Regions from separate parts of the Pseudovibrio sp. Ad46 genome, predicted to be linked through region 2. Evidence: riboswitches for the same ligand, from Rfam matches in the RefSeq annotation. Region 2 holds a riboswitch; each other region holds the start of a gene.

Region 1 (5,483 bases), on a different contig from region 2:
AAACAAGTGTGATGGGATTAAATTCTGCAACCGCGACTTTGGCAAAGAAAAATGCGCCACCCCACAGGGTGCCCAGCAATAGAAGAATAGACCAGCCCAGCCAGTCAAGTTTTTGTGCGTTCATAAAGCGTATTCAACTTAGTGAAATTTCTTGCAGGAATTGCAAAAAATGAGAAATTGGAACTTACGCTAGTAATATCACTTGCTGTTGTGCCTGTACCACCCGATTTGCGAGTAAAACAATCAACAGAGGTTCACTCTGATCGCAAAAATTACAGTCTTGGCCTAATTTTGAAGGAAAAGGGCTCGTATTTAAGAGATTGACAGATTATAAGGCGCTGTAACTGCGCCCCGGCTCTTACGCCGGGGTTTCTTATGTTGTCTCTCACGATTTGCATTCTGAGCTGGCAAGCCACTTTATACAGAAATAGCAAATCGTATGACGGCGTATTTTAGGAATACGCTGGCAGCCGCAGGAGGGCTGAAGAATCATGGCCAACGTTGTCGTAGTTGGGTCACAATGGGGTGACGAAGGTAAGGGTAAACTTGTCGATTGGCTCTCTGAGCAAGCCGACATCGTTGTACGCTTCCAAGGCGGACACAATGCAGGTCATACGCTTGTAATTGACGGAACGAGCTACAAGCTGGCACTGCTGCCATCTGGTGTTGTTCGTGGGAAACTTTCTGTCATTGGCAATGGCGTTGTGATTGACCCTCATGCACTGGTTGCTGAGATTGCACGTCTTGAAGAGCAGGGCGTTAAGATCTCCCCGGAAATCCTGCGTGTTGCTGACAATGCTACTCTTATTTTGAGCCTGCACCGCGAGCTTGATGCTTTGCGTGAAGATGCAAGCCCGGCAGGCACCAAAATCGGTACCACCAAACGCGGTATCGGCCCTGCTTATGAAGATAAAGTCGGTCGTCGTGCAATTCGCGTGATGGACCTGGCAAACATGAGCACGCTGCCAGCCAAGATTGATCGTCTGCTGACCCACCACAACGCTATTCTGCGCGGTCTGGGTCGCGATGAGATCTCTGCTGAGACCATCTACAAAGAGCTGGAAGACGTAGCTGATAAGATCCTGCCGTACATGGATAAAGCCTGGTACATGCTGGACAAAGCGCGTCGTGAAGGTAAGCGTTTGTTGTTTGAAGGTGCGCAGGGCGCGCTGCTGGACAACGACCACGGCACTTATCCGTTTGTAACCTCCTCCAATACAGTTGCAGGTCAGGCTGCTGCTGGTAGTGGTCTGGGTCCAAACTCCATCGATTACGTTCTGGGTATCACCAAAGCTTACACCACTCGTGTAGGTGAAGGTCCGTTCCCAACCGAACAGCAGAATGAAGTTGGTGAGTTCCTTGGTACCCGCGGGCACGAGTTTGGAACGAACACTGGTCGTCGTCGTCGGTGTGGCTGGTTTGATGCAGTGATTGTCCGTCAAACCGTTTGCACCAGCGGAATCAATGGGATTGCATTGACAAAGCTTGACGTTTTGGACGGACTGGATGAAATTAAGATTTGTGTTGGTTATGAGCTAGATGGTGAGCGAATCGATTACCTTCCGGCATCTCAAGGTGCTCAGGCGCGGGTTGTTCCTATTTATGAGACCCTGCCTGGTTGGAAGGAAACGACCAAAGGCGCACGGACTTGGGCAGAATTGCCAGCACAAGCTGTGAAATACGTTCGGCATGTTGAAGAGCTGATTGGTGCTCCGGTTGCTCTGTTATCAACAAGCCCTGAACGTGATGACACAATCCTGGTTCAGAATCCATTCCAGGATTAAGTCTTGAAATGAAGCTCTGGGGGCAATGGGCAGTTAAATGGCGGACTACAATTCCGTTCTAAAAAAAGCGGTAGCTGGTTTACAAGAGAACACAGGTTCTGCACGGCGGGCAGTTTATCAACGCGCGCGGAATGCAATTGTAAAGCAACTTAAAAGTTACGACCCACCTCTGTCTCCCTCCCAGATCACTGAGGAGCAGCTGAAGCTTGAAGAGGCCATTCGTAAGGTCGAAGCGGAAGCTGCTCGTGAGTCTCTCGGGTTGGGGCGGTCTAAAACCACCCCAGCTCCAAGTGCTCCAAAACCTGCAGCTCCAGAAATCTCTGCTGCATCTTCACCTGCTGGCGATACGCCTAAGGCAGGTACAAAGGCCGATACTCCAGCGCGCGATGAGCCAAAAGCACCTGCTGCTAAAGCAGACGTGTTTAAAGAGGCGGTTCGTGCCGCGCAGGATCTCGGCAACGCCGCTCATCAGGCCAATCAGATGGCGCGTGATCAGCTGCCTGAATCTGCCAGCGAGCGCAAAGAGCCTGACCTTGGCTCTATGGATGACAAAGAGACGGGTGAACCTGCTGCGTCTCTGCCAACCAAAGGTGCTGTTGAGACGAGCGCAGAAGAGCGCTCCTGGGTGCCGGGTGAGGCACGTCGCACTAAGCTGGAAACAAAAGGTAAGTCGCGTCCTGAGATCGATGAGCCTGCCAAGGTTAAGCCAAAGACGAGCCGTAAACCTGCTTCCTCCCGCAAGCCAGCCGTTGCGCAGCGCGTTGGTGATGCGATTGAGCAGGAAGAAGGGCTGAAGCCTTCCAACACATCGGGTATTGTCGGCATCATTGTGGTCATACTGATAATCTTGGGCGTTACCGCAGGTGTCTATAGTCTGCGCGATGTTATTCTCTCTTTGGTTCTTCCAGTTGAAACCGGTGAGACTGTTGCGCCAGAGAGCGCACCTTCGAATGAAGATGAGCCGCTTCGGGTTCAGCCGGAACGCACGCCGAAGAAGAACACTGACCGCTTGTTGCCATCTGATGAAGGGGCAAAGGTTTCTCCGGATGCGACACGGGTTCAGACGACCCGGATTACCCGGAATTCATCCAGCGCTGCGCCAACCGAGACAACAACTGAGCCTCCAGTCGTGCGTGTGGTTGAAACTCCAGCAGCACCGGCAGAAGACACATCTTCTGAGCAGGTTTTGCCGGTGACGGAACCTGCTCAGCAAAGTACTGCAGTTGAGACCAATTCTGTTCCGCCAGCTGAAACCATTGGAACGGAAGCTGCGGTTTCTCCTGTTGCACAACAGAGCATACTTTACGAAGAGGCTTTGACGCCGGGTGCAGCAGGTTCTGCATCACGCGGGAACGTTGTTTGGTCATTGGATGAAGCTAATGGCGATTCTGTCATCAAGGCTGTTGCTACGCTGCCATCTCGTAACTTCTCTGTTGAGATGACGTTGAAGCCGAATAGCGATCAATCTTTGCCAGCCAGCCATCTGCTTGAGCTGAACTTCATCTTCCCAGAAGGGTTTGATGGCAAAGGTGTTGAGAAGGTGCCTGGCCTGATCCTGAAGAAGACAGAGTCCGAAGCAGGTGACCCGCTTGATGGTGCTGCCGTGAAGGTTTCTGACACTCTCTTCTGGATTGCGCTGTCTGACAGTGATGATGAAAAAGCGAAGAACCTGAAGCGTCTTGCTGAGCGTGAGTGGATTGATGTTCCACTGCTGTACAACAGCGGTCGCCGTGCAATGTTGACCTTTGAAAAAGGCACAACCGGCAACAAAGTTATCGCACAGGCAATCAAGAGCTGGAAGTAATCTAGTTTCAGCTGTTTAGCTTAGATTTCAAAGGCCTTGGCTCTCTTTGGGCTGAGGCCTTTTTCATTATGCAGTCGTCCATCAGAGTAAAATCTGCTTGCATCCTTCAGCAGAAACGCGCATGTTCCTTGCTATTCCGAGGGGTGCTTTTCTTTCGAAAAGCTGAGATTGCGATGAGCTAAACCCTTTGAACCTGATCCGGGTAATGCCGGCGAAGGGACGGGACCTGAGCCATTCTTCCCGGATCTCCATGTTTGCATTTTGCTGTAACGGGAGCTCCTGTGCTGAAAACATCCCAGAGAGCTAATGTAGCTCCGTTCTTCCGCCTGTTTGTGATGCCCAATACCATTGTTGGGAGTCTGCATGCTGAAGCGAGCTTTGAAACGAATTCTCCGAAGTCTTTTCGGGATTTTGCTTTTTATCGCCATTTGGGAAAGTGTGGTTCGGATTGGAGAGTTTCCTCCGTTTCTCTTGCCAGGTCCGGCGGCGGTTTTTTCCGCTTTTCTCAATCAGGGCGTCTTTCTGCTGCATCATGCAGGCATTACCGCTTGGGAGACTGTTCTCGGTTTTCTCTTTGGTGTGAGCGCTGGAGCTTCGCTGGCTGTTTTGCTGGCAGTGTCTCCTCGGATACGCCTGTTTCTGCTGCCTCCGATTGCAGCGACCCAATCTCTTCCTGTGTTTGCAATTGCACCGCTTCTGGTGCTGTGGTTCGGCTTTGGGCTCGCCTCCAAGGTTGTGATGGCCGTGATTGTGATCTTCTTTTCTGTGACCTCGACCTTCTTCGATGGTTTGCGCAGGACTGATCAATCACTGCTCGACCTTGGCAAGCTGCACGGTCTGAACCGCTGGCAAACACTTCGCTACATTCGCATTCCAGCCGCCTTGCCATCTCTGGCTTCTGGTATGCGCATTGCAGCGGTGTTCGCTCCTATTGGGGCGGTGGTTGGAGAGTGGGTTGGTGCAAAAGGGGGACTAGCTTTCATCATGTTGCAATCCAATGCACGCATGCAAACAGCGACGATGTTTGCGGCGTTGATTTTGCTTGCGGTGATGGTGTTGAGCCTGAGGGCAGTTGTTGAGTTCGCCACTTCTCGGATGATCTATTGGCAGAAAGAGATCTAGGTCTCAGAGTATGAGGACGTAACCTTATGAAAAAACTAGGTATGCTGTTTGGTGCGGCAATGCTTGCGAGCACGCTTCAAGTGCAAGCAGCGGACAAGCTGACTGTGTTGCTGGATTGGTTTGCGAATCCAGACCATGCACCAATCGTGGTTGCCAAGGCACGGGGTTTCTTTGAAAATGAGGGCCTTGATGTTGAGCTGATTGAGCCTGCTGATCCTTCCATGCCACCAAAGCTTGTTGCAGCAGGGCAGGGTGATATTGCGGTTTCCTATCAGCAGACGTTGCACCCTCAGATTGATGAGGGCATGCCGTTGATGCGGATCGGGACGCTGGTCTCTACACCTCTGAACACGCTAATTGTTTTGGAAAACGGACCGATCAAGGAGATTGCAGACCTGAAAGGCAAGCGTATTGGTTATTCCACATCCGGGTTTGAGAACGCCATGCTTGGGAAGATGCTTTCCAATGCAGGTCTAAGTTCTGATGATGTGGAGCTGATCAACGTAAACTTCTCGCTCTCACCATCTTTGATGGCTGGGCAGGTTGATGCGGTGATTGGTGGTTATCGTAACTTCGAGCTGAACCAGATGGAGATTGAAGGTGCGAAAGGTCGCGCGTTTTATCCTGAAGAGAACGGTGTGCCTGTCTATGATGAGCTGATTTATGTGGCTCACAAAGACAAGCTGGATGATCCGCGTTTGAAGAAGTTCATCAATGCGATTGAGGCAGCTACCGTTTATCTGCTTAATAATCCGCAGGACTCCTGGAAGAGC
Region 2 (5,483 bases):
CAAAATTCAGGAGCGCCCGGTTGCGATCAACGGTCAGGTAGAAATCCGTCCGATGATGTATCTGGCTCTGTCCTACGATCACCGTATCGTTGACGGCAAAGAGGCAGTGACCTTCCTGGTTCGCGTTAAAGAGAGCCTTGAAGATCCACAGCGTCTGATTCTGGACCTCTGATGTAAACGTGCCCGGCACTGGCCGGGCACATTTGTTTTAAGGGAAATTGGCGCACTTCTCTTCGTTGCAGCCTTCTCCCGCCTACTTACAGGGATTTGCAAATGTCCTACGATCTCGTCGTCATCGGTACCGGCCCAGGCGGTTATGTTTGTGCAATCAAGGCAGCTCAGCTCGGCATGAAAGTTGCTGTGGTTGAGAAGCGTAAGACCCATGGTGGTACCTGCCTGAACATCGGTTGTATTCCATCCAAAGCTCTGCTGCATGCCTCTGAAATGTTCGAGGAAGCAAACCACAGCTTTGAAGCCCTTGGCATCAAAACTTCCAAGCCAAAAGTGGACTGGAAGGCAATGCTGGCGCACAAAGATAAAGTGATCGACGGCAATGTGACCGGTATCGATTACCTCTTCAAAAAGAACAAGATCGACGTTCACTTTGGTACTGGCCGCGTGCTGGGTGCTGGTCGCGTAGAAGTAAAAGCTGAAGACGGCTCAACTTCCATCGTGGAAACCAAGAACATTGTTATCGCAACAGGTTCTGACGTAATGCCTCTGCCAGGTATCGAGATCGATGAGAAAACCGTCGTCTCTTCAACTGGCGCCCTGTCTCTGGATAAAGTGCCTAACCGTATGACCGTTGTCGGCGCTGGCGTTATTGGTCTTGAGCTTGGTTCTGTCTACGCCCGTCTTGGTGCTGAAGTGACCGTTGTTGAGTTCATGGACAAGATACTTGGCCCAATGGATGCTGACGTTTCCAAGCAGTTCCTGCGCATGCTGAAAAAGCAAGGCCTCAAGTTCAAGCTGTCCTCCAAGGTAACTGCGGTTCAGAAAAAAGGCCGTGCTCTGGAAGTGACCGTTGAGCCAGCAGCTGGTGAAGCCGCCGCCGCAACTCTGGATGCAGACGTGGTTCTCGTCGCAATCGGTCGCCGTCCATATACGGAAGGTCTTGGTCTGGCAGAAGCAGGTGTTGAGCTGGACGAGCGTGGCCGCGTGAAGACAGACAACCACTACAAAACCAACGTTGACGGTATCTTTGCTATCGGTGATGTGATTGCAGGCCCAATGCTTGCGCACAAAGCGGAAGACGAAGGCGTTGCAGTTGCAGAAATGCTCTCAGGTCAGGCAGGTCACGTAAACTATGACGTCATTCCTGGCGTTGTTTACACCTCTCCTGAAGTGGCCAGCGTTGGTAAAACTGAAGAAGAACTGAAAGCTGCGGGCATCAAATTCAAGTCCGGCAAGTTCCCGTTTTCCGCAAACGGTCGTGCAAAAGCAATGCTGCACACCGACGGATTCGTGAAAGTGCTGGCTGACGCTGAAACAGATCGTGTGCTCGGTGTTCATATCGTTGGCTTCGGTGCCGGCGAAATGATCCACGAAGCATGTGTTCTGATGGAATTTGGCGGTTCCTCTGAGGATCTGGGTCGCACTTGCCATGCGCACCCAACCATGTCCGAAGCAGTGAAAGAAGCCGCTATGGCAACATTCGCCAAGCCAATTCATATGTAATCTGGAATTTCTGGATTTAGAAAAAGCCGCTTCAGGAAACTGAGGTGGCTTTTTTGCTACTGGCGGACCAGAATGTAACTGCGGGTCTTGTTCGGAATTGTCGGATCATGGTTTTCGGTGCGGACATATGCCTGAATACGCTCTCCCATTGGCCGCAGCTCAATATGCTGTGCTTTGAAGAAACCACCAAACCGGAACGTTAGAACGCCAGAAAAACTAAGCTGACCTGCAGCCCAACCCCATTTGCAATCGCGAGGGGAGCAGCTGGTGAAGGCACGAGCACGCACAACCAGCTGTCCGTCAAGGCATTGGCCTTCAACTTCAATCTGAGAGAGCTCTTTCAAACGTGCTTTGGGATTTTCCCAATCCCCCAGCTCCGCCATTTCTGATTTGCGGACTTCACAGGCTGTTTGAGCTTGAGCAGCAGAAACAAGAAAGGCAAACGTGCAGAAAAACATGCACAAAAATGGTGTTTGTCTAAGTTTCATGACTAAAAGCTCCCCGCCTAGTCCTCTCATATATCAATGTAGATGGGCTCTGCGAGGAGTAAATGCGTGTTTTATCCTATCACCCTAGGTCTTTTACGCTTTTGACGATATCCTGAAGCTTGCGTGTAGCTGCGGATGGACTGGATGCCCCACAGATTGCTGAAATAACTGCAATCCCATCAGCTCCAGCTTTGATCACCTGATCAGCATTCGCAAGCGAAATTCCGCCAATTCCGACCACAGGCAACTGAGATTGAACCGTTAAACCGGCAAAGCTCTGCATACCCATATCAGCCGCATCATCCTTACTGTTCGTCGGGAAGCATGCGCCTATACCAAGGTAATCACAGGCTGAAATGTCCGCAGCATCCAGCTCATCCTGAGTGCTGACCGAAAGACCCAGCAGCTTATCTGAGCCGATCAACTCCCGGGCTTTCGTGGCAACCATATCATCCTGCCCAACATGAACACCGTCCGCATCAACGGCTAAGGCAACATCTACACGATCATTGATGATTAGCGGCACATTCAGCGGTTTCACCGCTTGCATCAACCGCCCTGCCAACTCAATTTGCTCGCGTGTGCTGCCGGTCTTGTCTCTAAGCTGGATCAAAGTTGCGCCGTTTTGTGCAGCTGCAACTGCAATGTCGACGGGATCCTGACCAGGGCAGTCTTGCGGCCCCAGCACCAGATAAACGGAAAGATCAAGCAACGGTTTCATGCATTTCAACCCGTGCTGTTGTGTTGAGGATATCGCTGTTCAGCTGATAGAGGCCGTTAATGATATCCAGCTGCAAGCTTGCTGGTCCTGCTGAATTTTTTGCAGCAATCTCACCAACAACCCCGAGAAAGACCATTGCATCAACAGCAGCATCAAACGGGTCATCGCAAACAGCCAGTGTTGCGCCAGTCAAAGCTGTTGCCGTGCAACCAAGGCCGGTCACATAAGGCATCATCTTATCCCCGTTGGCGACTTCAGCAGTGCGCACACCATCAGTGATGAAATCAACCGGACCAGAGACCACAACAACAGCGCCCGTCTGCTTCGCCAGTTCTTTCGCTCCTGCCAGTGCAGCCTGAGAGCTATCCGTGCTATCAACGCCTTTTCCACCAGCACCCTGACCAGCAAGTGCCATGATTTCAGAGGCATTGCCACGAATGACGCTCGGCTTATTCTCCAGCAATTCACCAGCAAGCTTGGTGCGGAAGGTCAGCGCTCCAACAGCCACCGGGTCCAGCACCCAAGGGCGACCAGCTTTGTGGGCAGCAGCAGTTGCCAGCTTCATCGCCTCTGCCTGAGCAGGGGTAACCGTGCCAACGTTGACCACTAATGCACCTGTAACACTTGCAAGTTCAGGGGCTTCTTCTGGGCCATCCACCATGGCAGGGGAGGCGCCAATGGCCAGCAGGGCGTTGGCTGTGGTGTTCGCCACCACGATGTTCGTCATGTTATGGACGAGCGGACTGTTGTCACGAATTGCAGAAAGAGTTGCGCAAGCGCTTTCGACACGACCCATTTTTATCCTCGGTCTTGTTGTGCGAAAGAGAGCTGGTATCAGGGACTTGGCAAACTGCCAGACAATCTATCCCCCAACACGGCGTGAGTGCTCCCTTCGCTGGAATTATCCAGAGCAGGTTCTTCGAGTATGATCTCAGCCACAACACAAGTGTCGGGCACCCCGTTTCACATCGACGAACCTAGGGGATCTGCTAAGGGAGATCAAGGTGATGTGAGGGAGGGGGACAACCTATCAACGACGCGGGTGTGCCTTGTCATAAGCGTCCAACAGCTGTGCACTGTTCACTTCCGTATAAATCTGTGTGGTAGAAAGGCTTGCGTGCCCCAGTAGCTCCTGAATGCTCCTCAAATCCCCGCCTTCAGAGAGCAAATGAGTTGCAAACGAATGGCGTAAAGCGTGAGGAGTTGCGGTGTCTGGTAGACCAAGAGCACTGCGGATCTTTTGCATGGCCAGCTGGATCATGCGCGCATTCAGCGGGCCACCACGAACGCCGCGAAACAGCGGTGAGCTGCCCGACAGATCATAAGGGCACTGCTTTTTGTAGGCTTCAATAGCTTCAATTACCACTGGCAGAACCGGAACAAGCCGTTCTTTGTTGCCTTTACCGCGAATCTTCAGCGACTTATCCCCCTCCTTCGGCGCGGAGGCCGATGTCAGAGACAGCGCTTCAGAAATACGGAGACCGCAACCATAGAGCAGTGTGAACACCGCTGCGTTGCGGGCTTCAACCCAGGGAGTGTCCTCAAAAGCGAGATCGCTGCTGACAATTGCTTTGGCTTCCTCAACGGGGATAGGCTTAGGCAGGCTGCGGGGAAGTCTCGGCGTACGGACCGCCGCAGCTCCAGCCGCATTCACCTCACCGCGCTCCTCCAGAAACGAGAGGAAAGAGCGGATGCCAGCAAGGCCACGGGCCAGTGTTCGCGTTTGTGCGCCATCCCTTCGGCGGGTTGCCAGAAATGCTCGAAAGTCCTTTGGTTTCAAAGACTCCAGATGCCGCAGGGCAACCGGTTCGCCTTCATAACTGGTCATGAAGCGCAGGAACTGACGGGTGTCGCGCTCATACGCTTCCAGTGTCCGTTCAGCCAGTCGCCGTTCAGAGCCCAGATGATCAATCCAGTCTTCAATCGCTGCGGTAACATCTGGTTTGCAGATGATGAGTAAGTCTTCGCCGCTATCAAGGGAATTTGCCATTCGCAAACTGTAAGCGCCAAATCTGGCTGAATGGTTACCAAAAGATAAACATACACGCCTTTACGAAATGCTTGAGCAAATTTAGTTGATGACGATTGGCTGCCCGTGATCACTGATGATCCGGTCAATTTCCTGCCGAGCGGCCATCGCAAACCGTTTCTGGTTCTCGGTTGGCACCACAGAATCCCCCAAAACGACGATGTTCTCGTCATTAAACCGGTTCGCCGGGCCTGTGTAATTGAAGCTGCCGACAATCATAATGCTATCATCAATTACCATAAGCTTATGATGAAGCTTACCAATTCGGCTTGAACCGCGAACGAAATGCAAATCAGCACCAGCTTCCGCTAAAGGCTGAGTGGCTGCCCAGTCCTGTCCGCCTTGCCGGGCATCAAGCGCACCACGCACCTTTCGCCCTGCCTCCATCAGCAGCAACATGGCATCATCAATGCCGGAGCTTTTGGAGAAGGTGAAGATAGCAAAATCCACTCGTTCCTTAGCTTTTGTCATCTGTTTGGTGACTTCCATCTCTGGTGCGTGGTCTGGTGCAAAGCAAACTTTCACGCGGATGTCGTCAACAATCACTTCTTTCGGTGTGTTCTCGGCC
Region 3 (5,483 bases), on a different contig from region 2:
TGCTTTGCGCTCGGTTTCAGGAACTTCATAGTGGATGATTGTTTGGTAAGCGCTAGGCCTGCCTGAACTGCGTCCATCATCACATCATACCGGTCTGCAAAGGCTTTTCGTGTTTGGGGTTCAGTCAAGCCTAACCGTTTGGCTTCCAGAGACAAAGCAAGATCTGCAAGACCGTGTCCTCTGCTGGTTTGTTGGACCAAAGCCTTTGGGCTGGCAAAAAGAGGGGCCTCGTCGTGGACAGAGAATTGGACAGGTGTGCAGGACCTGACCTTCCAGCTCTGTTCGATCATGTCTTTCAACTCTGGTTGTTGAGGTGATAGTGGCGAACTGGATTTGATCTCAATAAGTTGGTGGCTATTCTTTGAACTTGCACAGACACGAGCTTGTACCTTTGCATTTGAGGGAAGCTGCTGAAGAGATGAATTGTCTCCACTTTCCAGCAGAATTATAAAATCGCTCCCAGTCACATCAATTGCGAAAGAGTTAAAGCTATCGAGCTTGAACATCCCGCCGCCTATTGAAAGGCCTTTGAAGTGATCTTCCCGAAGTGCGCCTTCGCTGTCTTCAACCGTGACTGCAATTTCCACTCGGTTTGGATGATCGTTGGTGTCTAAATTTCTAATGTTGATCTCTAGCGTAAATGGCTTGCCGTTCATCAGATCAAATAGAGCTTGTCGATACTTAGGCGAGGTGACCTCTTCTCCCATCAAGCCTGCTGCAAAGCCTTCGTCACTGCCTTGGTTGGTATAGACTTGGGCAAACGAGCCCTCTGGATCGAACGCAATTTCAACATTCACAATTTTATCGCCATCACAAAGGGAAAGTTGGCGGACAGTCTTTCCTATGAAGTATGGCGCTGCAGAGTGAGAGCTCGAGGGTCCTCTCATCACCGGACCAATTATGGAATTGAGAAGACTGATAGTGCTCATGCAAATTTCTCCGCGAAAATCAATGTGATATTTTACACGAATTGCTACTGCATTGAAGGGCAGAACTGATGCTTTCCTCACCTCGCGAAAAGCATCTCCGTGTGTGATGAGGAGAGCTCAGAGGAGCAATCTAAGCACCTTCGTTTACCTTCAAATTTATACGATAAGAAAAACTTATCGATATGCGCAGAAGATGCAATTTCACTTAATGTGTTTGGCGACCTATATTCAGTCTAGAATTTGCTGGATGCATCGTTTCGTCTCACCGCTTAAGGTAAACGCTACGTCAAAACCAGCAAGAGCCAAATGAGATAGTGGAGACAGCAATGCACGGTAACGATGTCAAGACAGCCGGTGTTTGTCCGGTGGTACATGGCGCGAATACATCGATGGATAAGCCGGTTACCCGATGGTGGCCTGATGCTTTGAATCTCGACATCCTCCATCAACATGGTGCGCGTACCAACCCGATGGACCCAGGATTCAAATATCATGATGCTGTCAAATCACTCGACTTTGAAGCGGTGAAGGCAGACGTTCATGCGCTCATGACCGACAGTCAGGACTGGTGGCCAGCGGATTGGGGTCATTATGGTGGCCTGATGATCCGCCTTTCGTGGCACACAGCTGGCTCTTATCGTCTGGCAGATGGTCGCGGTGGCGGCGGTTCCGGCAACATTCGTTTCGCTCCGCTTAACTCCTGGCCTGATAACGCAAGCCTAGATAAAGCCCGCCGTTTGCTTTGGCCTATCAAGAAAAAGTACGGCAACGCTCTCTCCTGGGCTGATCTGATTATTCTAGCAGGTACTATTGCCTATGACTCCATGGGCTTGAAAACCTTTGGCTTCGGGTTTGGCCGTGAGGATATCTGGGGTCCGGAGATCGACACCTATTGGGGATCTGAGAAAGAATGGCTTGCGCGCAGTGAAGAGCGCTATGACGATCTGGATGACCCTTCAACGCTCGAAAACCCGCTTGCAGCAACCCATATGGGTTTGATCTACGTGAACCCGGAAGGCGTGAATGGCGTTCCCGGTCCGCAAAAAACAGCTGATCAGATCCGCGAAACCTTTGCTCGTATGGCAATGAATGACGAGGAAACTGCTGCGCTGACGTGCGGTGGTCACACCGTTGGTAAAACCCATGGACGCGGTGCCGTCGATAACATCGGTGTCGCACCGGAAGCCGCTGGTCTTGAAGAGCAGGGCTTTGGCTGGTCTAACCCCGGACAGGATGGCAAGGCAACGAATGCCTTCACCTCTGGCATCGAGGGGGCGTGGACCACACACCCAACCACGTTCGATATGGGCTTTTTCGATATGCTGTTCGGCCATGAATGGGAGCAGGTAAAATCTCCCGCTGGCGCGTGGCAATGGGAACCCGTCTCCATCAAGGAAGAAGACAAGCCTATCGATCCAACCGACCCGTCCGTTCGTCATAATCCAATCATGACTGATGCGGATATGGCAATGAAGGTTGATCCGATCTACAACGAATACTGTCAGAAGTTCATCGCAGATCCTGAATATTTCAGAGATACCTTTGCACGTGCGTGGTTCAAGTTGACCCACCGCGACATGGGACCGAAGGCAAACTATCTTGGCCCGGATGTACCGAAAGAAGAGCTCATCTGGCAGGATCCTGTTCCAGCAGGCAGCACCAACTATGATGTTGCTGCTGTGAAAGCAAAAATCTCAGCAAGTGGTTTGAGCAATGAAGATCTGATCAAAACCGCCTGGGACAGCGCACGTACCTATCGCGGTTCTGATATGCGCGGTGGTGCCAACGGTGCTCGCATCCGCCTTGCTCCCCAAAAGGATTGGGTTGGCAATGAGCCAGACCGGCTTGCCAAAGTTCTGGCTGTGCTTGAACCAATTGCAGCGCAGACAGGAGCCTCAGTCGCAGATGTGATCGTGCTGGCAGGCAACGTTGGTGTAGAAAATGCCATCAAGGCAGCTGGTTTCAACGTGGAAGTTCCATTTGCTTCTGGTCGCGGTGATGCAACAGATGCGATGACAGACGCGACATCCTTCTCTGTATTGGAGCCTATTTCTGATGGCTTCCGTAACTGGCAGAAGCAAGAGTACGCTGTTAGCCCGGAAGAGATGATGCTGGATCGTGCTCAGCTCCTCCGTCTCACTGGCTGGGAAATGACTGCACTTGTTGGTGGCCTGCGCGTTCTTGGTGCCAATTATGGCGGTTCAAAGCATGGTGTCTTCACGGACCGCGAAGGTCAGCTGACAACGGACTTCTTCGTCAACCTGACCGATATGGACAACAGCTGGCATCCACTCAAAGATGGCACCTATGAGATCCGCGACCGCAAATCTGGCAAGCCTAAGTGGACTGCAACCAGTGCTGACCTTGTGTTTGGCTCCAATTCAGTCCTGCGCGCTTATGCTGAAGTGTATGCTCAGGATGACAACCACGAAAAGTTCGTTCGCGACTTCGTGGCAACATGGACCAAGGTCATGAACGCCGACCGCTTCGACCTGACAGCCTAATAAATGCGACCAGTCCGGGCAGGGAACTGCCCGGGCTTCTTCTTGCAACTCCCTACAGGTGCCCTCTCCATCCCAGCTATATCCAGTTGCGCTTCTGTGTTTTTCCGGTTAAGAACCGCTTGACCTCGGGGTGCGCGTATTTGTCGTGCTGAGATGCTTTAGTGGCGAACCCGTTGAACCTGAACCGGCTAGAACCGGCGGAGGGAAGGGTACCGGTTTCACCCATCCTTGCCCTCTCGCCGCAATGGAGGATGACTTGAAACATCTGTTAATTGCTGCGGGATTACTCACTGCAACATCAGCGATGGCTGCTGAGAAGCCTCAACTGACAGTTTACACATACGACAGCTTCGTTTCTGACTGGGGCCCAGGCCCAAAAGTGGAAGAAGCGTTTGAGGCTGTATGTGACTGTGACCTAAAACTTGTTGGCGTCGAAGATGGCGCAGCACTGCTTTCCCGCATTCGTCTTGAAGGTAAAAACTCAGATGCCGATGTGGTGCTGGGTCTGGACACCAATCTGGTAGAGACCGCCAAGAAAACTGGCTTGTTTGCACCACACGCTGTTGAAGCCCAATATACACTGCCAGTGGAGTGGGCTGACGAAACCTTTGTGCCGTACGATTGGGGCTACTTTGCCTTCGTACACAAGGCTGGCGAAACCGTACCAACCAACTTCCGCGAGCTTGCGAAGAGTGATGCCAAGATCCTTATTCAGGATCCACGCTCCTCTACCCCCGGCCTCGGGCTGTTGCTTTGGGTGAAAGCGGCTTACGGAGACGAAGCTGCTGATGTTTGGGCGGATCTTTCCGATAACATCGTGACGGTTACAAAAGGCTGGTCTGAAGCCTACGGTCTTTTCCTTGATGGGGAAGCGGACATGGTGCTCAGTTACACCACGTCTCCGGCTTACCACCTGATTGCCGAGGAAGATAACAGCAAGACCACTGCCGCGTTTGAAGAAGGCCATTACATGCAGGTTGAAGTAGCGGCAAAGCTTGCCGGGACTGATCAGCCAGAGTTGGCAGACAAGTTCCTGAACTTCATGGTTTCAGATGCTTTCCAGACAATCATTCCAACAACCAACTGGATGTATCCAGCTGTGACCCCAAAAGGTGGCTTGCCTGCGGGCTTTGACACACTGCAGGTGCCTGAAAAAGCTTTGTTCTTTAAGCCTGAAGAAGCTGCTGCTGCAAGACGTGAGGCTCTGCCGGAATGGCTAGAAGCGCTCAGCCAGTAAGTTCGCTTCCCGGTGTTGCCGCGGCATTTCTTGTCGCGGCACTCATACTTGGCACGTTGGCCGCGGTTGCTCTGCGAACCGAAGCGGGTCACGGCTTTTCCTCTTCCGATTGGGCCGCTCTCAAGTTTACGCTTACGCAGGCTGTGCTTTCTGCCGTGATCAGTGTTGCACTGGCTGTGCCGGTTGCGCGCGCGCTGGCGCGACGGCGGTTTCCGGGCCGCAGTTTGCTTATTGCCCTGCTTGGTGCCCCCTTCATTCTACCAGTTATCGTTGCCATTCTTGGGTTGCTACAGGTGTTTGGCCGTGCGGGCTGGATATCTGATGTGCTTGTTTATTTTGGTGCTTCACCCATTCGCATCTATGGCCTCCACGGTGTTGTGCTGGCTCATGTTTTCTTCAACCTTCCGCTGGCAACCCGATTGATCTTGCAGGGGTGGCAAGAGGTTCCCTCAGAGCGCTTTCGCCTTGCAGCGCAACTTGGGTGTGATGGAAAAGCCCTGTTTCGGCTGATTGAACTCCCCATGCTTGCGCGCATCTTGCCCGGTGCATTGGCTGTGATCTTTGCAATCTGCCTGACAAGCTTTGCTGTTGCTCTGACACTTGGTGGTGGGCCACGGGCGACAACTATTGAGCTGGCGATCTACCAGGCTTTTACATACGATTTTGATCTTGGCCGTGCCGCGCTGCTTTCTGCATTGCAACTCACGCTTACCGCTGCTGCTGCCTTTGCGGCACTGAAGCTTTCACGCGGTGAAGGGTTTGGTGCAGGACTGGACAGAGCGATCCAGCGCTGGGATGGCGGTGCACCTGTTG
Region 4 (5,483 bases), on a different contig from region 2:
TCTGCACGAATTTGGCCCAGGCATTCCGCAGATCGGTATCACCATGACCCCCGGTCTTTACGATATCCCCGCAACGTGGGTGGAAGCGACAGGCGTTTATACCAATACAGTGCCGGTGGATGCGTTCCGAGGGGCAGGGCGTCCGGAAGCGCTTTATCTGATGGAACGACTGGCAGACAAAGCTGCGCATGAGATGGGTATGGATCCGGCGAAGTTTCGTCGTCAAAGTTTTATCCCCGATGCAGCTCTGCCTTATACGACAGCGCTTGGCCGCATGTATGATACGGGTTCCTTTGGAACTCATCTTACCAAGGCGCTCGATGAGATCCATTATTCAACGTTTGCAGAGCGTGAAGCGGAGAGCCGTGCGAAAGGGCTATACCGTGGTGTTGGGCTATCGACTTATGTGGAGGCGTGTGCCTTTGCCGGTGGTGAGGAAGCTAAGCTTGAGCTGAACACGAACGGCAGCGTTACTTTGCTGATTGGAACGCAGAGCAACGGTCAGGGTCACGCCACCGCTTATGGCCAAGTTATTGCAGAACATCTTGGTTTGCAGCTTGATCAGGTTGAGATGGTGCAGGGAGATACGGACCGTGTTGCGACTGGTGGTGGTACCGGTGGATCGCGGTCCATTCCGATTGGAATGCCATCTGTGAAAGCGGCTTCTGAAACGCTGGTGAAGAAGATCAAAGAGATCGCCAGTGAGAAGCTTGAGGTTGGTGTTGGGGATCTGACGTTGGAAGACGGGCAGGTGCGCGTGGTTGGTACCGACCAACAAGTCAGCCTTGTTGATGTGGCTGGTTCGCAACCGGAGACCTTGAGTGCAGCGGAAAAAGTCATGCAGGATGAATGTACTTATCCCAATGGCACGCATGTGTGTGAGGTGGAGATTGATCCGGAAACGGGCAAGACGGACGTGGTCAGTTATGTGATCGTGGATGATTTTGGCGTGACGGTGAATCCGATGCTTTTGGCTGGTCAGGTGCATGGTGGTGCGGGCCAGGCGATTTCGCAGGCGCTGTGTGAGAACACGGTTTATGATGAAACCGGGCAGCTGCTGTCAGCATCCTTCATGGACTATCATGTTGCACGTGCTGATGATTTGCCAAATTTCGACTTCTCGACGAGCAATGTTCCTTCCACGACAAATGCGATGGGCATCAAAGGGGCTGGTGAGGCTGGTTCTATTGGAGCGGCGCCGGCGGTGATGAATGCTGTGCAGTATGCGTTGCGCAAGAATGCAGGTGTCGAGCATATAGATATGCCCGCGACGCCGGTTGCTGTCTGGAGTGCTATTCAGGACGCTCAGAATTAAGCTATCAAGATCGTAAAGCTTGAAAAGAGATTGTGCAGGCGGGCTGGTGTCCCGCCTGTTTTCGTAGGTATCAGAACGCTTTGAAGGTGATGATGGTTCTGGTATCCTGGATGCCTTCGAAGACCTGAACCTTGTTTGCAACGAAGTGTCCGATGTCTTCGTTATCATCGATGTAGAATTTGGCCAGCAGGTCGAAATCCCCGGAGGTGGAGTAGATCTCGGAGGCGACTTCCGCGTCTGCGATGGCGTTGGCAACCTGATAGGTTTTTCCGAGCTGGCATTTGATCTGTACAAAGAACGGAATCATAAATCTGCTATCCTTCTGTCCCGAAAGGCTGATTTGTCTTTCAGGGATGCGCTCAAATTTGAGTTTGCGTTGTTTTGTGAGCATTTTGCGTTGAAGCTGCGTTTTTTTGCAAGCTTTTGCGTTTTTTAAGCGAAATCTACCCCCAGTTGCCTTTTGTCGCTGCCTCTCGTTTCCGCTTGCAGTTCGCTCTCTTGTTTGCTAGCAAAAAATTCTAACCAATGGGGGTGCTCGGAAGTGACTGACGGGCTGAGAGGCGCAAAGCCAACTCCTAGAACCTGATCCGGATTGTGCCGGCGGAGGGAATTGGGATGAGTACCAAGGTAATCGTTCCCGCCGTAATCTATAGGGGAGCGAAAACAAATGTCCTACACAAATGAAAATCTCTGGGAAGTCTTTGAGAGCGTGCGTGAGCGTGGTGTTCGGGTTCATTGCCTGACGAACTCTGTTGCGCAGAGCCTTACCGCGAACATCATGTTGGCTTGTAACATTGTGCCGTCTATGACAGCAGCCCATGATGAAATTCCTGCATTCATCGAGAGTGTTGACGGGTTGCTCCTCAATCTTGGTACGCTGGATGGAAAGCGGCGGCATGGTATTCGGCTTGGGCTTGAAGGGGCTGCCAAAAAATCTATGCCCGTGGTGCTGGACCCGGTTAAAGTAGATCGCTCAGACATTCGCATGGAGTTTGCGAAAGATATTTTGAAAGAGAATGTTTCGATCCTCAAAGCAAACATGACTGAGAGCGCTGGGCTGAGTGGAGCTGTCACCGAGAACACACTGATTGTGCGCACCGGTATTGAAGACGCTGTGTTTGGCCGGGAGACGACCTATACCGTGGGCAATGGGCATGCTTATATGGACAAGGTGACTGGCATTGGCTGTGCGCTGGGCGGTGTGCTGGCTGGTTTCGCCGCTACCGAGCCAGATAAGGAACTTGCCGTGCTTGCTGCACTTGCTGTCTATGGTGTATGCGGCGAGATTGCCGCAGAGCAGGCGAACGGACCGGGAAGCTTCACTCCAGCTTTCATCGATACCCTTTATGGCTTGAAGGCTGACCAGTTCAACGAGCGTCTCAAGCTCGAAACAATGAATAATAAAGGTGGGGTATTGGCCTAATGAGTGCGATTGCAGTCACAATTGCAGGGTCGGATTCCGGTGGTGGTGCCGGAATTCAAGCAGACCTGAAGGCCTTTTCGGCTCGTGGGGTCTATGGGGCCAGTGTCATCACTGCACTGACGGCCCAAAATACCAAAGGTGTGACAGGTATTCATGATGTGCCGCCAGCATTTGTGGCAGAGCAGATGGATGCTGTTTTTTCTGACCTGAAGGTGGATGCCGTGAAAATCGGCATGCTTTCACAGCCAGAGATTATCGCTGTTATTGCCACAAAGCTGGCGGAATATAATGTTAAGCGCGTCATCCTTGATCCGGTGATGGTTGCAACTTCTGGTGATGTTTTGTTGCAAAACTCCGCCGTTTCGGTCCTGAAGCAGAAGCTGTTTCCCATGGCGGCGTTGATTACGCCGAACATGCAGGAAGCGGCCTTTTTGCTGGACCAGCCGGTAGCCGAAACCCGTGAAGACATGCACAGACAAGCGTTACTGCTGCTGGACATGGGTGCTAACGGGGTTCTGCTGAAAGGCGGACACGGATCTGATGATACCTGTGATGATCTCTTCCTCTCCCGTGATGTGGAGAGGTGGTATACGGCGCCAAGACATAAAACGCAGAATACACATGGGACTGGCTGTACCTTGTCCTCTGCGATTGCAGCGGAACTGGCCAAGGGGTTGGAGCTGCAAGATGCCATTGGTGAAGCGAAAGAATATATTAGTCAGGCGATTAAAGCTGCGGATACGCTTGACGTAGGCGAGGGACATGGGCCTGTGCACCATTTCCATGAATTCTGGTCTGAATAAAAGGCGGAGATAATGACCAAGAACAAAGAAAACAATCTGACCCGCCGTCAGGCGCTGGGGCTAACTGCTGGGGCGGTTGCCGGTAGCGCTGCACTTGCTGCACCTGCACTGGCTCAGGATGCTGATCCGGTGATCGAATGGCGCATGGTGACCAGCTGGCCCAAGAACCTGCCGGGCCCTGGCATGTCTGCGCAACGCATTTGTGATCGCATCAACATTATGAGTAATGGTCGGATGCGTGTGCGCCTGTTTGCTGCAGGTGAGCTGGTTCCTGCTTTTGAGGTGTTTGACGCTGTTTCAAGCGGCACTGCACAGATGGGTCATTCAGTTGCTTTGTACTGGGCTGGCAAGATGCCGGGTTCGGTGTTTTTTACGACTGTTCCTTTCGGTCTGCTGCCTCAGGAGCACACTGCCTGGGTGGACCAGATGGGTGGACAGGAACTTTGGGATGAGCTTTATGCGCCATTTGGTGTGAAGCCGTTTATGGCTGGTAATGCTGGCCCAACCATGGCGGGCTGGTATCGTGAGCCTGTTGAGACGCTGGATGACCTGAAAGGGCGCAAACTGCGCATGGTAGGTCTTGGTGGTGAAATCATGCGCAAGCTTGGTGTTACTCCGGTCAACATTCCAGCTTCCGAGATTTTCACCAGTCTGCAAACGCGTGTGGTGGATGGTGTAGAGTTTCTCGGTCCATGGACAGACAGTGCGCTGGGCTTCCATAAACTGGTCAAATACTACTACGGTCCGGGCTTTAATAAGCCAAACGGCACCGGTGAGGCAATTGTGAATGCGGTTGCTTTGGAAGGTTTGCCAGCTGAGCTTCAGGCGGTGGTTGAAGAGGCTTGCCGTGTGGAAGCTGACTTGGCGCTTTCTGAGGCCAATGCGCAGAATGCAGCGAGCCTTAAGGTGCTGCAGGAAGAGCATGGGGTAGAGATTCGCGAATTCCCGGAAGAGGTTCTTGCAGCATTGAAGAAAACCAGTGTTGAGGTGCTGGATATCTATACCCAGAAAGACAAAACAGCTCGTAAGATTTATGAGAGTTACATAGAAGCGCAGGAGCTTCTGGCGGGGTGGAGCGCTCTTTCACTGGGCAAAAACATCTCTGCAAGAAGTTAACTGGCAGATCAAATCGCGTTTGAAGGGCCCTCCATTTGGAGGGCCTTTTGTTATGCGGACGTTTTGTCACAGAAAATGTTTTAGTGTACCTGCCTGAAATGCGAATACCCAAGTGATTGTAAGTGAGCTGGGCATTGTTGTTTTATGAAGTCGACGCCTCATACCTTTAAATATGCCAGTGCAATTACTCTTTAATATTTTCAATCATGAGGAAGAGAGCCGAATCAATAAGTAACTCGTAGGTTGATCATGGCACTGCTTGAATGTTTTCTTGAGAACAGAAAGTACCGTGCATGTCCAGATATTTACCCATTACGATCGCTAGCCTTTCTTCCTTGCTGATTGCGTCTGATGCATTTGCCGGTGCTTTTGCTGTTCGTGAGCAATCTGCGTGGTATCAGGGGCTCTCCTTTGCGGGAAATGCAACTGTCTCTAAAAGCCTCTCCAGCATGTACTGGAACCCGGCGACCATGACTGGTCATGATGGGGTGCAGGTGGAAACTTCGCAGACATTTGTGTTCCCACGTGCAACGATTGATCTGGATACGGCGACGATTGATGCGCTGAGCATTCCTGTAACCGGCGTGCCATATTCCTCAGGTGACATTGGCGTGGATGCCTGGGTGCCAGCAGGATATGGCACTTGGAAGATTAATGACCGCCTTACTCTTGGCGTCAGTTCCAATGCACCTTATGGCTTTGAAACCAAACCTCAAATTGAATGGGCGGGGCAGGTCTATGCGCGGTCTTCCCGTGTGCTTTCTGTCAATGTTACGCCGATGGCGGCTTATGAAGTCACCGAAAAATTCTCTGTTGGGGTTGGGTG

What was found. A riboswitch is a leader RNA that binds a small molecule or an ion and turns the genes downstream of it on or off. The one in region 2 is predicted to bind thiamine pyrophosphate.
Region 1: linked by a shared signal. The riboswitch ahead of PsAD46_RS25500 (ABC transporter permease) and the one ahead of thiM (hydroxyethylthiazole kinase) in region 2 are both predicted to bind thiamine pyrophosphate.
Region 3: linked by a shared signal. The riboswitch ahead of thiB (thiamine ABC transporter substrate binding subunit) and the one ahead of thiM (hydroxyethylthiazole kinase) in region 2 are both predicted to bind thiamine pyrophosphate.
Region 4: linked by a shared signal. The riboswitch ahead of PsAD46_RS23260 (hydroxyethylthiazole kinase) and the one ahead of thiM (hydroxyethylthiazole kinase) in region 2 are both predicted to bind thiamine pyrophosphate.

What each region holds. Positions count from the first base shown of each region.
Region 1 covers NZ_LMCG01000081.1:45,604-51,086, reverse strand. Annotated here, with positions in the region: gene PsAD46_RS25515 (DMT family transporter) at 1-124, opposite strand, end outside; gene PsAD46_RS25510 (adenylosuccinate synthase) at 492-1,784, shown strand; gene PsAD46_RS25505 (hypothetical protein) at 1,822-3,588, shown strand; TPP riboswitch at 3,718-3,825, shown strand; gene PsAD46_RS25500 (ABC transporter permease) at 3,952-4,710, shown strand; gene PsAD46_RS25495 (ABC transporter substrate-binding protein) at 4,737-5,483, shown strand, end outside.
Region 2 covers NZ_LMCG01000005.1:288,420-293,902, forward strand. Annotated here, with positions in the region: gene odhB (2-oxoglutarate dehydrogenase complex dihydrolipoyllysine-residue succinyltransferase) at 1-172, shown strand, start outside; gene lpdA (dihydrolipoyl dehydrogenase) at 274-1,677, shown strand; gene PsAD46_RS02900 (hypothetical protein) at 1,734-2,165, opposite strand; gene thiE (thiamine phosphate synthase) at 2,245-2,886, opposite strand; gene thiM (hydroxyethylthiazole kinase) at 2,870-3,682, opposite strand; TPP riboswitch at 3,755-3,857, opposite strand; gene PsAD46_RS02915 (tyrosine recombinase XerC) at 3,917-4,876, opposite strand; gene PsAD46_RS02920 (phospholipase D-like domain-containing protein) at 4,958-5,483, opposite strand, start outside.
Region 3 covers NZ_LMCG01000041.1:37,345-42,827, forward strand. Annotated here, with positions in the region: gene PsAD46_RS09380 (L-serine ammonia-lyase, iron-sulfur-dependent, subunit alpha) at 1-929, opposite strand, end outside; gene katG (catalase/peroxidase HPI) at 1,256-3,433, shown strand; TPP riboswitch at 3,550-3,656, shown strand; gene thiB (thiamine ABC transporter substrate binding subunit) at 3,690-4,670, shown strand; gene PsAD46_RS09395 (ABC transporter permease subunit) at 4,646-5,483, shown strand, end outside.
Region 4 covers NZ_LMCG01000079.1:228,817-234,299, reverse strand. Annotated here, with positions in the region: gene PsAD46_RS23270 (xanthine dehydrogenase family protein molybdopterin-binding subunit) at 1-1,315, shown strand, start outside; gene PsAD46_RS23265 (Lrp/AsnC ligand binding domain-containing protein) at 1,386-1,622, opposite strand; TPP riboswitch at 1,833-1,941, shown strand; gene PsAD46_RS23260 (hydroxyethylthiazole kinase) at 1,983-2,738, shown strand; gene thiD (bifunctional hydroxymethylpyrimidine kinase/phosphomethylpyrimidine kinase) at 2,738-3,541, shown strand; gene PsAD46_RS23250 (TRAP transporter substrate-binding protein) at 3,554-4,657, shown strand; gene PsAD46_RS23245 (OmpP1/FadL family transporter) at 4,951-5,483, shown strand, end outside.